2 regions of the Paenibacillus sp. N3/727 genome follow, and region 2 is predicted to be linked to the other one. Evidence: a T-box and tRNA genes for the amino acid it is inferred to sense, from the RefSeq annotation. Region 2 holds a T-box; the other holds one or more tRNA genes.
The links. The T-box of region 2 lies ahead of tyrS (tyrosine--tRNA ligase). A T-box ahead of a tRNA ligase gene usually reads a tRNA of that ligase, here a tRNA-Tyr.
Positions count from the first base shown of each region.

Region 1 (7,469 bases), 1.7 Mb from region 2:
ATTCCTTGTCAGGTAAATTCTGACCCGCACGAATGGCGTAACGATTTGGGCGCTGTCTCAACGAGAGATCCGGTGAAATTTTAATACCTGTGAAGATGCAGGTTACCCGCGACAAGACGGAAAGACCCCATGGAGCTTTACTGCAGCTTGATATTGGATTTGGGTACGATCTGTACAGGATAGGTGGGAGCCTAAGAAACAGGAGCGCAAGCTTCTGTGGAGGCGCCGTTGGGATACCACCCTGATCGTATCTAGGTTCTAACCTAGTACCGTGAACCGGTGCGGGGACAGTGTCTGGTGGGCAGTTTGACTGGGGCGGTCGCCTCCTAAAGAGTAACGGAGGCGCCCCAAGGTTCCCTCAGAATGGTTGGAAATCATTCGAAGAGTGCAAAGGCATAAGGGAGCTTGACTGCGAGACCTACAAGTCGAGCAGGGACGAAAGTCGGGCTTAGTGATCCGGTGGTACCGCATGGAAGGGCCATCGCTCAACGGATAAAAGCTACCCTGGGGATAACAGGCTTATCTCCCCCAAGAGTCCACATCGACGGGGAGGTTTGGCACCTCGATGTCGGCTCATCGCATCCTGGGGCTGAAGTAGGTCCCAAGGGTTGGGCTGTTCGCCCATTAAAGCGGTACGCGAGCTGGGTTCAGAACGTCGTGAGACAGTTCGGTCCCTATCTGTCGTGGGCGTAGGAAATTTGAGAGGAGCTGTCCTTAGTACGAGAGGACCGGGATGGACGTACCGCTGGTGCACCAGTTGTTCCGCCAGGAGCATGGCTGGGTAGCTACGTACGGAAGGGATAAGCGCTGAAAGCATCTAAGCGTGAAGCCCCCCTCAAGATGAGATTTCCCAATTAGTAAGACCCCTTGAAGACGACGAGGTAGATAGGTTGGAGGTGGAAGTGCAGCAATGCATGGAGCTGACCAATACTAATCGGTCGAGGGCTTATCCTAAATATTCGCAAATAACGTTTCGTATCTAGTTTTCAAGTGATTAAACACTTGAATTGAATAATGTTCCCTGATAGCTCAGTTGGTAGAGCACTCGACTGTTAATCGAGTTGTCACAGGTTCGAGTCCTGTTCGGGGAGCCATTTATGGAGAGGTGTCCGAGTTGGCCGAAGGAGCACGATTGGAAATCGTGTAGGCGCCAAAAGCGTCTCGAGGGTTCGAATCCCTCTCTCTCCGCCACTATATATTTCAGTAAGGCCCGTTGGTCAAGGGGTTAAGACACCTCCCTTTCACGGAGGTAACAGGGGTTCGAATCCCCTACGGGTCACCATTTATTTGCTTGCTTCTGGGGATGAGAATCCCAATGGTTCGTCGAAGCATAGACATCGATAGGAATACTTCGCAGTCTCGAACAAAGTGAGAGTATCCCCTACGGGTCACCATTTATTTGCTTGCTTCAGGTTTTTATGCAAGATTAACTCTTGATAAGTGAGTAGTAATTTGATAAGATAAAAGTCGGTTTAATTATGGAGGCTTAGCTCAGCTGGGAGAGCATCTGCCTTACAAGCAGAGGGTCGGGGGTTCGAACCCCTCAGCCTCCACCATATATACACCTTTTAATGACGCGGGGTGGAGCAGTTCGGTAGCTCGTCGGGCTCATAACCCGAAGGTCGTAGGTTCAAATCCTGCCCCCGCAACCAATTATATCGCTATATAACAGCGATAGTGCCTTGTGGAACTGTGGTGTAGAGGCCTAACATGCCTGCCTGTCACGCAGGAGATCGCGGGTTCGAATCCCGTCAGTTCCGCCATTCTTCATTATAACCGAAAGAGCTTTTATGGCTCGGTAGCTCAGTCGGTAGAGCAGAGGACTGAAAATCCTCGTGTCGGCGGTTCGATTCCGTCCCGAGCCACCATTTGTTTTAACAACTGTATACGCCGGTGTAGCTCAACTGGTAGAGCAACTGACTTGTAATCAGTAGGTTGGGGGTTCAAGTCCTCTCGCCGGCACCACATGGAGGATTAGCGAAGTGGCCAAACGCAGCAGACTGTAAATCTGTTCTCGTCCGAGTTCGGTGGTTCGAATCCATCATCCTCCACCAGTTTTATAGGGGCATAGTTTAAAGGTAGAACAGCGGTCTCCAAAACCGTTAGTGTGGGTTCAATTCCTGCTGCCCCTGCCAATAGAACTATGATTTTGAATATGGCGGTCGTGGCGAAGGGGTTAACGCACCGGTCTGTGGCTCCGGCATTCGTGGGTTCAAGTCCCATCGATCGCCCCATATTTTTCAAAAGTCATATTGGGGATTAGCCAAGCGGTAAGGCAACGGACTTTGACTCCGTCATGCATAGGTTCGAATCCTATATCCCCAGCCATTGATTTTTATGCGGACGTGGCTCAGCGGTAGAGCATCGCCTTGCCAAGGCGAGGGTCGCGGGTTCGATTCCCGTCGTCCGCTCCATTTTTGTTTTTGGCGCCATAGCCAAGTGGTAAGGCACAGCTCTGCAAAAGCTTTATCCCCAGTTCGAATCTGGGTGGCGCCTCCATTATAACTATGTGCCCTTAGCTCAGCTGGATAGAGCGTTTGACTACGAATCAAAAGGTCAGGAGTTCGAATCTCTTAGGGCACGCCATTAAGTAAGCCGGTGTGGCGGAATTGGCAGACGCGCGCGACTCAAAATCGTGAGGGAAACCGTGGGGGTTCGAGTCCCTTCACCGGCATCATCAAAAAGAACGTGGATATTATCCACGTTCTTTTTTTGTGTTCTGTGGTTGAGCGCGGTCATACAACGCGCAGTGTGGCGTTGGGGGTTACGCACGGCCCATATTTTTACTATAGAGTAAAGAGGCTAGAGAGTGAGATATTGGATACTTTCACTTTCATACGTTCCTAATGATGTTATGGCGGAAGAATAAACGGATAAGCAGCAATAGTAAGAACTGCGAATGATGGCATGGTGCTGTTATTCGCTATTTGTTGTAGTCGTGTTTAGACTGAGGTCTTATCCCTTCCCCGACTTAGGTCGAGGATGAAAAACCGTCCAGGGTCCGTTTTAGATTGAATAGAAATAACCTAAAATAAGGTCATAAGGTTGAACAAGTCACAAACGAATGATAAATAAGACGGAAAGGCGGTGTATAAATGAGAAGCACAAAAGATAATGGAATGGGAATCCTCCTTATTGGTTTGGGCGCGTTAGTATTACTTGGCGTATTCGGTCCATTCCTTGGATGGTTGTTCAGCTTACTGATACCACTGGCGATGATCGCACTTGGCTATTACGGAATCCGCCGCGGTAACACGTTCTTCGGCTGGATCATACTAGGTATCGGCGTATTGTCGCTGATCGGTAAGCTTTCCTGGCTGTTCGGTCCGATACTTGGGATTGTCTTGATCGTCTACGGAGTGTCCCGATTTAAAGGTGGAAATGGCCGTCGTTACTACTAATAAACCTGTAACATAATGAACTTGATAGAAGAGGAGGATAAAGAAAATATGAGTGTTTTTCGACGCATAAGGGACATCACGGCTGCCACTCTAAATGAGAAGCTTGAACAAAGTCAGGATCCAGTTCGATTGATTGATCAGTTTCTACATTCTACCCGGCGGGACATTACGGAGGCTGAGAAGCTACTGCAACAGTGTGAGTCTCATACACGACAATTGAAGCTGCAGGTAAGCCAAGCTGAGACGATGAAGAACAAACGGGAAGAACAAGCACTTCTGGCACTGAAAGCTGGGGAAGACCATTTGGCGAAACTGGCTCTTCAAGAAAAACTGATCTATGAAGAAAAGATTGAACAGTATGAGGGGCTGTTAATGACCAGCCGCGAATCGCTCAGAGAAGTAGAAGAACAGCTGGGTGAGCTTCGTATGGAATATCAGTCGGTATACAGTAAGCGTCAGTATTATGTTGCTCGGATGGAGACACTGCGACTTCAGCAAAAAATGAATGAGCGTACAGGATCTTATGGTGGCCAAGATGTACCGAAAATGTTCAACCGGTTGGATGACCGTCTCAACGATTGGGAGCTTGAAGCAAAGAGTCTCCGCGACATTCGTAAAATGGGCCAAGAGTATCTGGTTCAGACTGGTGAAAGTGTTTCGACCGTGTTGGATCGCGAGCTTGCCCGTTTGAAGGAGAAGCTGAATAACAGCGGAAAGGAGTAAATATGACAAGATTGTACCGTTCTACCAGAGATAAAATGTTCACCGGGTTGATAGGCGGATTGTCTGAAACGTTCGGTGTAGAAACAACCCTGCTCCGTATTATATTTGTCATCAGTATCTTCTTTACTGGCGGTACGACATTATTGATTTATTTGATCGCTTCATTGGTCATTCCGAAGGAACCTTATTATCACGATCCATATGGCCCGAGCGGCCCAGGCCGTGGTCAGAACAATTACCATTATGGACCGAACGGCTCATATGGCGGCTATAACAACCGTCCTGGCGGAACTTATCGTGATGACCGGGACAACTTTGGACCGAGAAATGCAGGACCGTCATCTTATGACAGAGGATATGCCTCTAGACATGAGGAAGCGCCAGAGGCTGATCTGGATTCCATGATGAAGGACATAGAGAAGAAGGCTATGAAGAAAGAAATAGAAGAACTTAAGAAAAAACTATCGAAGTATGAGAAGGGAGATTTATAAAATGGGAGTATTTAAAAGAATTAAAGATATGACAAAAGCATCGGTGAACGAGTTGCTCGATAAGGTTGAAGATCCAATTGTTATGCTGAATCAATATTTGCGCGACATGGAAGCAGAAATTCACGAGGCAGAGGTAACGGTTGCTAAGCAAATGGCTAATGAGCGCCGCATGAAACAACGTGTGGAAGAAGCCGTGAAAATGGCTGCTCAGCGTGAAGCTCAAGCAGAACTGGCTTTGAAGAACGGTCAAGAGGAAGTTGCACGTAAGCTTCTGGAAGAGAAAATATATTTTGATCAAAAAGAAACAGAATACACAGAGCTTCACCTGCAGTCTGAAACTCAAGCCAAAGAATTGGTTGCTCAGCTTCATGAAATGAAGGATGAGTTCTACAAAATGCGCAACAAGCGTAATGAGCTTGTAGCTCGTGCTCAAATGGCTAAAGCGAAGAAGCAAATGTCGCAAGTAAGTAGTCTGCACTCGATCGAAAGCGGCAGCGCCTCGATGGGCTTCCACCGCATGGAAGAAAAGATAATGCAGTTGGAAGCAGAAGCGGATGTAATGCGTGCACCATACCGTCCGAACAACGTAGCTTACACTAGTCCTGTGGACGTTGAAAAGCAGATGAAAGTGGATGAGCAGCTTAACGCTCTCAGAAACAAAATGAATGGTGGCTCTGCAAAAGAAGAGTAAAAGGAAGAAGCAAGTCAGGATTTTATAAAAGAAGTATTCGTAAAACTAGGAAATGTGATAAACTACTGAATGAACTTGATGTACGGATATTGGGGTATCCTTCATAATTTCGAGGTAATCCGTTCAGTATATAATGGTAAGCCATACGGTGCGGATCCCCGCACTGTTTTGGCTTTTCATGGCTTATAATCATCGTGGGGAGGTGCGGCATGGATAGAAATCGCTGGATTGCATTTGGATTGATTGGCATCGGTGTGTTTATGCTTTTCGGCAGATGGTTTGGTTTCTTTACCATCGTCGCTCTTCTACTGATGGTTGCAGGTATTCATCAGATTCGAAGCGGCTCTGTCCGAAAGGGATATATTATACTTGGTGTAGGAACCGTCCTGCTTCTTCTGGATCACCTAATGCTCATTATCGGAATCGGCTTGTTGTCGCTCGGAATATTTTATGGGAAAGCACGCCGTGCTCACGAAAATGACCGATTCGTTCAAAGGCAGAATTTTATGTCCAACTTTGATTGGGACAGTGCTCCATGGGTCATGAAGAGTATGAGCGTGTGGCATGTCCTTGGTGAAGCTGATGTGGATTTGTCGCTTGCATTGCCAGAGGAACGTAGTACGGTTATGATGTTCCATGGTATTCTTGGAGATATCGATTTAGCGTTACCTGACTATTATGGTGTAGAGATTGAAGCATTTGTTCTTTTTGGATCTATAGACATCGGCAGGCAGCGGGAGACCGGAATCATGAATCGTCTGAACTGGAAATCGCCGAACTATGAATCTAGTGAATATAAAGTGAAGTTTATCGTTTCATATCTTGGTGGTGATCTCAACATACGCCTGGTTTGATCCAAGATACCGCAAAGTGAGGAAAGCAGGAGGGCTGCCCGATGAAATCGGAGAAAAAGGCTAATATCATTACCCGAAGTATCCGTGAGGGCACCCTTCTGGGCTTTGTGGTTATGCTGGTTACGCTGTACATTTTATATACATACGACTATTTGAAGCCTTTTGATTCCTGGAGGAATGGTATTCAAGCAGGGATAACGTTAGTGCTTTTACCGGTTAGCTTGGGAGCTGTGTATGGTTTTTTTCAGAGCTACCGGATAAAACGAAGGCTTGATGGGGTTAGGGAAACCTTAGTCACTTGGGAAAAAGGCGGCGTAACTTCAGCTATCATGCCCGACATGGGAGAGGATGAGGTAGGACGCCTTGGAGAACAGCTGGGACGGATCAGTAAACGCTGGGAGGAGCAAGTGAATTCGCTTCAGCGTTTATCTACCAACAACGCACAACTGGCTGAACAGGCCCGTGTAACGGCCATTGTGGAGGAGAGGCAGCGTCTGGCACGGGAGCTTCATGATTCGGTATCTCAACAGCTGTTCGCCATATCGATGACGGCCACTGCCGTTGGTCGTACGCTAGAAAAGGATTTTGGTAAAGCACAGCGGCAAGTAGCTCTGATTGAGGAAATGTCCGCGGTAGCTCAGTCGGAAATGCGGGCACTCCTGCTTCATTTGCGCCCGGTATACCTGGAGGGTAAAGCACTTGAGCAGGGTCTCCGTGAACTGATACGGGAGCTGCAGATTAAAGTCCCAATGGAGATTACATTGGAAATGGATGAAGGAGTAACCCTTGTGAAAGGGATTGAGAATCATCTATTCCGCATTATCCAAGAAGCGATGTCCAATACGTTGAGACATGCCAAAGCGGACAGAATGGACATCCGCATTCAGCGGAAGCAAAACACGGTGCGTGTTACGCTGCGGGATGATGGGGTGGGGTTTGAGGTGGATGAGAAAAAACAAACCTCTTATGGTCTTTCTACCATGCAGGAACGGGTGACGGAGCTTGGCGGCTCCATACAGTTTATTACTGCGCCCGGTAAAGGAACTCGCATCGAGATATCCGTCCCTCTGATGGACGAAGAACGAAACCGGGGTGAAGTAGATGGAGTTGGAAACGCCAATTAAAGTGCTGCTTGTTGATGATCATGAAATGGTTCGAATCGGGCTTGCCGCCGTGCTGGGCACGGAGGACGGGATTGAAGTGGTCGGAGAAGCCGGTAGTGGAGAAGAAGGCATACGGTTAGCAAAAGAATATCATCCGGATGTGGTGCTGATGGACCTCGTAATGGAAGGAATGGACGGGATAGAGA
Region 1 covers NZ_CP093336.1:5,465,963-5,473,431, reverse strand. Annotated here, with positions in the region: rRNA gene MNQ98_RS25570 (23S ribosomal RNA) at 1-954, shown strand, start outside; tRNA gene MNQ98_RS25565 (tRNA-Asn) at 1,019-1,094, shown strand; tRNA gene MNQ98_RS25560 (tRNA-Ser) at 1,100-1,191, shown strand; tRNA gene MNQ98_RS25555 (tRNA-Glu) at 1,208-1,282, shown strand; tRNA gene MNQ98_RS25550 (tRNA-Val) at 1,481-1,556, shown strand; tRNA gene MNQ98_RS25545 (tRNA-Met) at 1,576-1,652, shown strand; tRNA gene MNQ98_RS25540 (tRNA-Asp) at 1,687-1,763, shown strand; tRNA gene MNQ98_RS25535 (tRNA-Phe) at 1,793-1,868, shown strand; tRNA gene MNQ98_RS25530 (tRNA-Thr) at 1,890-1,965, shown strand; tRNA gene MNQ98_RS25525 (tRNA-Tyr) at 1,969-2,054, shown strand; tRNA gene MNQ98_RS25520 (tRNA-Trp) at 2,062-2,135, shown strand; tRNA gene MNQ98_RS25515 (tRNA-His) at 2,159-2,234, shown strand; tRNA gene MNQ98_RS25510 (tRNA-Gln) at 2,254-2,328, shown strand; tRNA gene MNQ98_RS25505 (tRNA-Gly) at 2,340-2,414, shown strand; tRNA gene MNQ98_RS25500 (tRNA-Cys) at 2,426-2,499, shown strand; tRNA gene MNQ98_RS25495 (tRNA-Arg) at 2,510-2,586, shown strand; tRNA gene MNQ98_RS25490 (tRNA-Leu) at 2,595-2,674, shown strand; gene MNQ98_RS25485 (hypothetical protein) at 3,096-3,401, shown strand; gene MNQ98_RS25480 (PspA/IM30 family protein) at 3,450-4,124, shown strand; gene MNQ98_RS25475 (PspC domain-containing protein) at 4,127-4,615, shown strand; gene MNQ98_RS25470 (PspA/IM30 family protein) at 4,617-5,306, shown strand; gene liaF (cell wall-active antibiotics response protein LiaF) at 5,516-6,160, shown strand; gene MNQ98_RS25460 (sensor histidine kinase) at 6,202-7,284, shown strand; gene MNQ98_RS25455 (response regulator) at 7,262-7,469, shown strand, end outside.
Region 1: it encodes a tRNA-Tyr, which carries the amino acid that the T-box ahead of tyrS (tyrosine--tRNA ligase) is inferred to sense. The anticodon was not compared.

Region 2 (7,469 bases):
CTTTGGATATGGTGGCCCTCACCGCTTAGTATCCCATCATGGCTACGGTGTTTTTGGAATGTCAGCTGTGTATGCAATGTTAATGAAGGCATCACTGTTTGCTCTGTTTGCAGTTATTTGGGCGAAGGCCTCCGGTCTGTTGAAATGGGGGGGAGCCGTACTCACCGGTGTGGTTCTAATGAGCTTGCTGACTCCGTTCTGGGGACTCGCCGTGATGATTGTATTGTTCCTGACCAAGGGCAGAATGAACCGGCTGAAGCATGATTACGGAAATCTTTCAGGAACGCCGGCCGGTACATATCCGGTATATGACGCGAGCGGTTTTTACACATCATCGGCTTATGAACGAGGAAGAATGCTTGATGAATGGGAGAAAAATAATCACAAGGAGGAGAAACAATAATGGGTATTTTCGGAAGAGTGAAAGAGATGGCGGCAGCTGACATACATCATATGCTGGATCGGATGGAAGATCCGATTCCTATGGCTAAGCAGTATATTCGTCAGGTGGAGGAGCAATTGGATCATACCCGTCAGGCTCTGATTCAACAGCTGGCTGCAGAGCAGAATTACGATGTGATGATAGCCAGGGCTAAAGAGATGGTGGGAAAAAGGCTGCGCCAGGCGGAGCTCGCTGTGGAACGTGATGAAGAGCCTATTGCGGAAATCGCTGTTCAGGACAAGTTGTATCATGAGCGGCTGATTCAGGAATATGAAGGACAAAGGGAGGTCATCCGTCAGCAGGCAGATTTATTGAGGAAGCAGATGGTACAGTTAACGGATATGCACCAGGATTTGCAGAACCGGTTGTTCTTCCTAGTCTCCCGCATCCATGCGGCTCAATCGATGAAGTCGGCTTCCTCAACATTAACGAATCTTGACACCGATAGAGTGACAAGGAGCTTCACACGAGTGGAAGACAAATTACGCTATTTGGAGACAGGCATAAACGCTCGGGAATACGGTTCCGCTGCCTCCGATACGGCAGGAAAGCTAGACGTTTTTGAGACACAGGAAGCGATCAAAGCGGAATTATACAGAATCAAGGAGGCTAAAGGAAAAGAGTAAATAATGCAGGGTTAAAAGGGCCGTCCCCAAAGTGGTAACCTCACTTGAAGAATAGATCGCTTTAATCAAAAAAAGGTACGAAAAATAAAGAAATTGCGGTGCAGCAGGTTATTCATGCACCGTCATTTCTTTATTTCTATATATTGCAGGTACCTCAGACTGATTCGAATCTCCCGATTTCCTTTCTTTGGTTTCATGTGCAGTCTTTCTTCCAGCATTTTAATCAAACATTTATCGCAGTTTAAGTGTCTCATAACGTTCCACTAAGCTTCTTCTCAGGTTGAGGCTATATACTTTGAAATATAAGACGGAACAACATATGAAGGAGTGATGAGAGATGATTTATATAGGTAAAACATTAATTACAGGGAGTTTACTAGCTAGCTTGGTCCTTGGAGGAGCCGCTTATCTGCAGAACGATACATTAGCTGACAGTACAGATACCTCTAGCAAGGCTACCAATCTGCCTGTGTCGGACAAGATTAAGAAAGTTGCGGGTGATAAGATCGAGGAGGGCGGCAGTAAAATGGGACATGGCAAGGAAAACCGGACGGATACAGCGACTAAGGACATAAGCGAGGTCGAACTGATCCAAAAGCTGATAGACAATATGACAGAGTCGCAAAAATAGGAGATGAACGAGAACATGCAGCGCCGGGTTAAAAGTGGAATCAACAACAGAAACCAAGGCAGAGGAGGAGTTCATGAAGAAAAAATGGGGGGAGACGGACTCACTGGTGTGGTGCAGATGAGTCTGTTAACTCCGTTCTGAAGGGGCGAAATCATTATCCGCACAGAGATACGCCACCATCATACATTGAAATCCTACACCCCAACCAAGTGAAGAGATTTTGAGATCATGTTGTGAACCATCTAGAAAAACTCCTAATCCAGTCCATTCTTTACAACCTTGAGAGGTAATTAACTCCTTCACCTTACTTACAGAAAGCCCCAGTTTATTCTTGCCTTTAAGGGAATCCATTAATTCAATCACCAAAATGGCTAAATCGGATGGTGTTGTCCAAAGTCCAGAAGCTGCCGGATAAGGATATATCGGAACTTGTCATCAAATACTTAAACCGCTTACATTATAATGCTCCATCCGTTCATTCATATTAATATTTAATTCCATATCCCAACCACCCCCTCCTATTCCTTTACATTATAGAAACGTAAGTTCGCAATCAAGCAATTATTTTTAATACAAATTTTTCAAGATATAAAGAATTAATCGCATGAAAAACTTCCGATAAAAGCGGTCTGTCAACTGTGAGAATACACCCAAGAACGTTTTTCTTTTGAATGGGAAAAATAGATGTTGACCTTAACGTTACGTAAAGGTGTACAGTGAAGTTGTCAGGAGGTGAACTCATGGAGTATACCATTCAGAAGCTGGGGCAGCTGGCCGGAATTAGCACGAGGACTCTGCGGTATTATGACGAGATTGGTATTCTTAAGCCGGCAAGAATCAATTCGTCAGGCTACCGTATTTACGGCCAGTTCGAGGTGGACCAACTGCAGCAAATATTGTTTTACAGGGAACTCGGACTTCAGCTGGACCAGATTAAGCAGATCATCACCTCACCTTCTTTTGACAGCGTACACGCTCTTAAACTGCACCGTGAGCAGCTCCGGGACAAAAGAAGACAGTTGGATTTGCTTATTGCGAATGTGAATAAGACGATAGCATCCACGGAAGGGAGAGGTACAATGAGTAATCAAGAGAAATTCGAAGGCTTCAAGCAAAAAATGATAGATGATAACGAGAAAAAATATGGTAAAGAGATTCGTGAAAAATATGGAAATGAGAGCGTTGACCAATCCAATACCAAACTGAAAAATATGACGCAGGAGCAGCACGAAAGGGTGACCCGACTGGCTGAAGAGGTGAAGGATACACTCGCTCAGGCTTTCAAACAGGGTGATCCGGCAGGGGAGCTGGCTCAAAAGGCTGCGGACTTGCATAAACAATGGCTGACCTTTTATTGGAACGAGTACAGTAAAGAAGCACATGCCGGTTTGGCTCAAATGTATGTCGATGATGAACGCTTTAAAGCCTACTATGATGCAGAGCAGCCGGGAAGCGCCGAATTTTTGAGAGATGCGATCCTCATTTATACGCAGATGATATAGTGTGGGGGAGAACCACTCAACAAGGAAAAAGTTGGATAAATATTATACTGAAAATATGCAAATAATAAATGAGTCCCAAAGGTAGCCTTTGGCAACACATCTACAGCCCTAGTAAAACGGTGATCAAAATCTTTCACGTCGAATTTTTGAAAATAGGTGTTGACAAACCATATGTACAGGACTAAGATGTGTATTAATCTAATATTGGATAACACGATGAAAGAGCGAAGTAGCAATTTTGTCCCTGTACTCAGAAAGCCGGGGGTTGATGCGACCCGGCACACACACAATTGCGAATTACACTCTGGAGGATCTTAGGTAACGCTAAGCGGATTGGCAATCGATACTATTGCCGAGAGTGGTATTAACAGTGACTGCAGCCTGTTAATGCAATTTGGGTGGTAACACGGTTAATAATCGTCCCTATGTCTGTAACAGACACTAGGCGACGATTTTTTTGTTTTTCTTGTCTTTTTTATCAACACACTAACTTAAAATAAATTACCAAGGGAGCGAACCAAAATGATGAACATTATCGATGAACTCGAATGGCGCGGAGCCATCAATCAACAAACAGATGCAGAGGGATTGCGTAAACTGACAAACGAGAAATCGGTATCGCTATACTGCGGGGTTGACCCGACCGGAGACAGTATGCACATCGGTCACTTGATTCCCTTTATGATGCTGAAACGTTTCCAGATGGCTGGTCACCGTCCTGTTATTCTGATTGGCGGAGCGACTGGCACCATCGGTGACCCAAGCGGCAGAACTTCAGAACGCACATTGCAAACGATGGATCAAGTTCAGAATAACGTTGATGCTCTGACAGCACAAATGAAGAAACTGTTTGTCAACGAGGGTGACACAGGATTACGCATGGTGAACAACTTTGATTGGACACATAACTTAACGATATTGGATTTCCTTCGTGACTTCGGGAAAAACTTCAGTGTCAACACGATGTTGGCCAAAGATATCGTTGCAAGTCGTCTTGATAGTGGAATTTCGTTTACCGAATTCTCATACCAGATTCTTCAATCCATGGACTTCCATCACTTGTTCACACAATTAGATGTGCAGCTTCAGATCGGAGGGGCAGATCAATGGGGTAATATTACAAGTGGTCTTGACCTTATCCGTAAAAAAGAAGGTTCAGAAGCGAAAGCATTTGGTCTCACCATTCCATTGATGCTTAAAGCGGATGGTACGAAGTTTGGTAAAACTGCGGGTGGCGCTATCTGGCTGGATCCGAATAAGACGACTCCATTTGAATTCTACCAGTTCTGGGCAAACACAGACGATCGTGACGTTATCAGATACCTGAAATTCTTCACTTTCTTGACCAAAGAACAGATTGATGAGCTGGAAGTTAAGGTACAGACCGAGCCGCATAAACGTGAAGCACAGCTTAAACTGGCTGAAGAAATGACGAGATTCGTTCACAGTGAAGAAGCTCTGATACAAGCTCAGAAAATTACAGAGGCTCTGTTCAGCGGGGAAATTAAGTCGCTGACAGCCGATGAAATCGAGCAAGGCTTCAAAGAAATGCCGACATTCCATGCTTTGAAAGAATCTAAAAATATCATCGATTGGCTAGTCGATTTAGGCATTGAGCCTTCCAAACGTCAAGCACGTGAAGATGTTACCAGAGGTGCCATCTCTATGAATGGAGAGAAGGTTACCGATATGGATATGGAAGTTTCAGTCGATAACTCCTTTGATGGACGGTTCATTATTATTCGCAAAGGCAAAAAGAACTACAGCCTGGTGAAATTGGGAGAATAGCTCTTTAGCTATTCTCCACCCCATCACTCGTGGAGGCGAGGTTAAAAGTGTCTGAATCGTGGAAAAGATCGCTTCAATACGCTTTTACTAATCACCGAATCATCTCTGGCATTAACCATGATCAGCAAGTCACTTGGCTTAGTTTGGATCTTGTTCTTGATCAGGTTCCATTCAATCAGATCAATGCAGAATTAGATCATATGTTGGTGGCATTTAATCGTTTATTTAAATATAAAAGTGTTAAACAGGTAGCACTGGGTTATTTTCGAATGCTGGATGTTATGCAGCATGGCGATCTATACCAAGCCAAGATTCACCTTCTTCTACCCACGTTAAAGAGTTACTTTCAGGGCAGATACTATCTGAAGTATGATGCATGGCTGTCTCTGTGGCGCAAAGCACTGAACTGCGAATCAGATCTTAGGGCGCTTGTCAATGTGAGCGTCATGAGTGGAAAGAGCGATCAACGTGGAATTATTCGCAAAATGGAGTTTGGATTGCAGCAACTGCATCAAGAACTGGGGTGTGAATCTGCTGGTTTTAACGGATCGCTTACTGGACGCAGATGGATCGGTTACAGTAGATTGCTTAAAGAGTACATGGTTCCGCCGAAATCCATCACCAGTTCTAACATGAATTTCTACAATACGGAAGATTCAATTGCTAACAGCGCGTTTGAGTCGATGGTTCAGTGGTACCCGGGCGTACGAAACGATGCAAACATCAATCCTATCTTTGAAAATATAAAATTACCGTGATAACTATCACAATTTCATAGTGAAATACATCACTCCAAGACTGGTTTTAAGTCATGAAAAATGACTAAAACCAGTCTTTTTTTTGTCATTTTAGCCCAAATATATCAGTTCAGACAAAGGCTATATTTGTGCATATTGGAAGGTTATAACTGTTCCTGAATGGAATCTGTGGGTATTTTAGTCATCTCTAGTATGATGTCGATTTGCACAACAACCTTAATGAATAACTATGTTGTGATTAAGTATTCACTTTGTATTTCCTGAATGGAATGCCAATCTTCATAAAACAAGACCCACGATCTTCAATACTTGATTCATGTGTCAGATGAAGATCATCTTTCACAAGCCAATCTATAGTTACCGGAAGTGGAGTACTGCTCTTTTGAAAAATTACTTCAGACAGGAATACGGGAGGCATAAAAGATGGGAAATATCAGCTAGGTCGAATAAATATAATATACATATATAAGAATAATTATGCATTAATTTATCTCGAAAATGCTTTTATCAATAAAAGCGTTAAACCTTTTATGCATCTATGAATAGCGTGATGAAAGCGTTGGTGTATACAACAACAAGATTTTGGAAAAAGAGAAAAAATCCATATGTGACAAGGCTTTGAAGCGAATTGACAAAACAAAAAAATGAGGCGTATACTGACGACACAAGTTAATCGATTAACAAAAAAATATAATTTTTCGTGACGTTAAGGTGGTGAAGTCGAAGCATTGTTCCTATGTTTTAATTCATTGTTTATGCACCAAGGTTAGACAATAGGATAGAGAAAGAAGGATCGGATTTTATGGCCAATTCTAAAAAATTGACTCTGTTTGGCTTGATCGGTATCACCATGGCTTTCTTTGGTACCGTACGTAGTGTACCGACGCTGTCCGCTACGGGTTGGACACAGATTTTTTACATGCTGGTGGCGGCAATTTTGTTTGCCCTTCCCATTGCACTGATGTCCGCCGAGATGTCAACAGGATTTCCCGAAGAGGGTGGTCCGCAAGTATGGGTCAAGAAAGCATTAGGAGAAAAGTGGGGCTTCGTTACATCCTGGCTGTTATGGGTTCAAATGTTTTTCGGGATGGTAATGGTTGCATCCACTGTCGGCGTACTGTTTGGTTACGTCATTAATAAACCTGAGCTTTCATCCAATAACGTATTCATTTTTATAGTAATTCTTATTTCTTACTGGGGTGTAACCTTGTTGAACCTGAAATTCGACATGGTAAAGATTGCGGGTAACTGGGGCGCAATTATCGGTGTATACATTCCATTCGTATTTCTCGTAATCCTTGGCGTTATGTACATGATCAAAAATGGTATTCAACCTGAAAGCTACCTGGGCAACTTCAAGGCAAGCGACTTGCTACCTAACCTTTCAGATCTGGGAAGTTTGGCTTATTTGTCAGGTATTATCTTTATCTTCGCTGGTGTGGAGATTTCTTCGGTCCATGCGAACAACATTGAAAATCCGAAACGGAATTATCCAATTGCCGTTATTGCATCTGTAATATTGCTTGTTATTTTCAACCTTGTTGCCGGTTTGACTGTGTCCAATGCAGTGCCAAGGGGCAAGATGGAATTAGCGAATATTACACAACCGTATATGATTTTCTGTGAGAATTTGGGCATTCCATCCATTTTCGTCAATCTTATTTCCGGCATGATTTTGATCGGTGTGTTGGTTCAGCTGAGCGCCTGGGTACTTGGACCAAG
Region 2 covers NZ_CP093336.1:815,742-823,210, forward strand. Annotated here, with positions in the region: gene MNQ98_RS03690 (hypothetical protein) at 1-403, shown strand, start outside; gene MNQ98_RS03695 (PspA/IM30 family protein) at 403-1,068, shown strand; gene MNQ98_RS03700 (hypothetical protein) at 1,406-1,699, shown strand; gene MNQ98_RS29600 (hypothetical protein) at 1,715-1,840, shown strand; partial or broken gene MNQ98_RS03705 (serine hydrolase domain-containing protein) at 1,826-2,125, opposite strand; gene MNQ98_RS03710 (MerR family transcriptional regulator) at 2,440-3,201, shown strand; T-box leader at 3,409-3,629, shown strand; gene tyrS (tyrosine--tRNA ligase) at 3,727-4,989, shown strand; gene MNQ98_RS03720 (protein rep) at 5,037-5,747, shown strand; gene tyrP (tyrosine-tyramine antiporter) at 6,550-7,469, shown strand, end outside.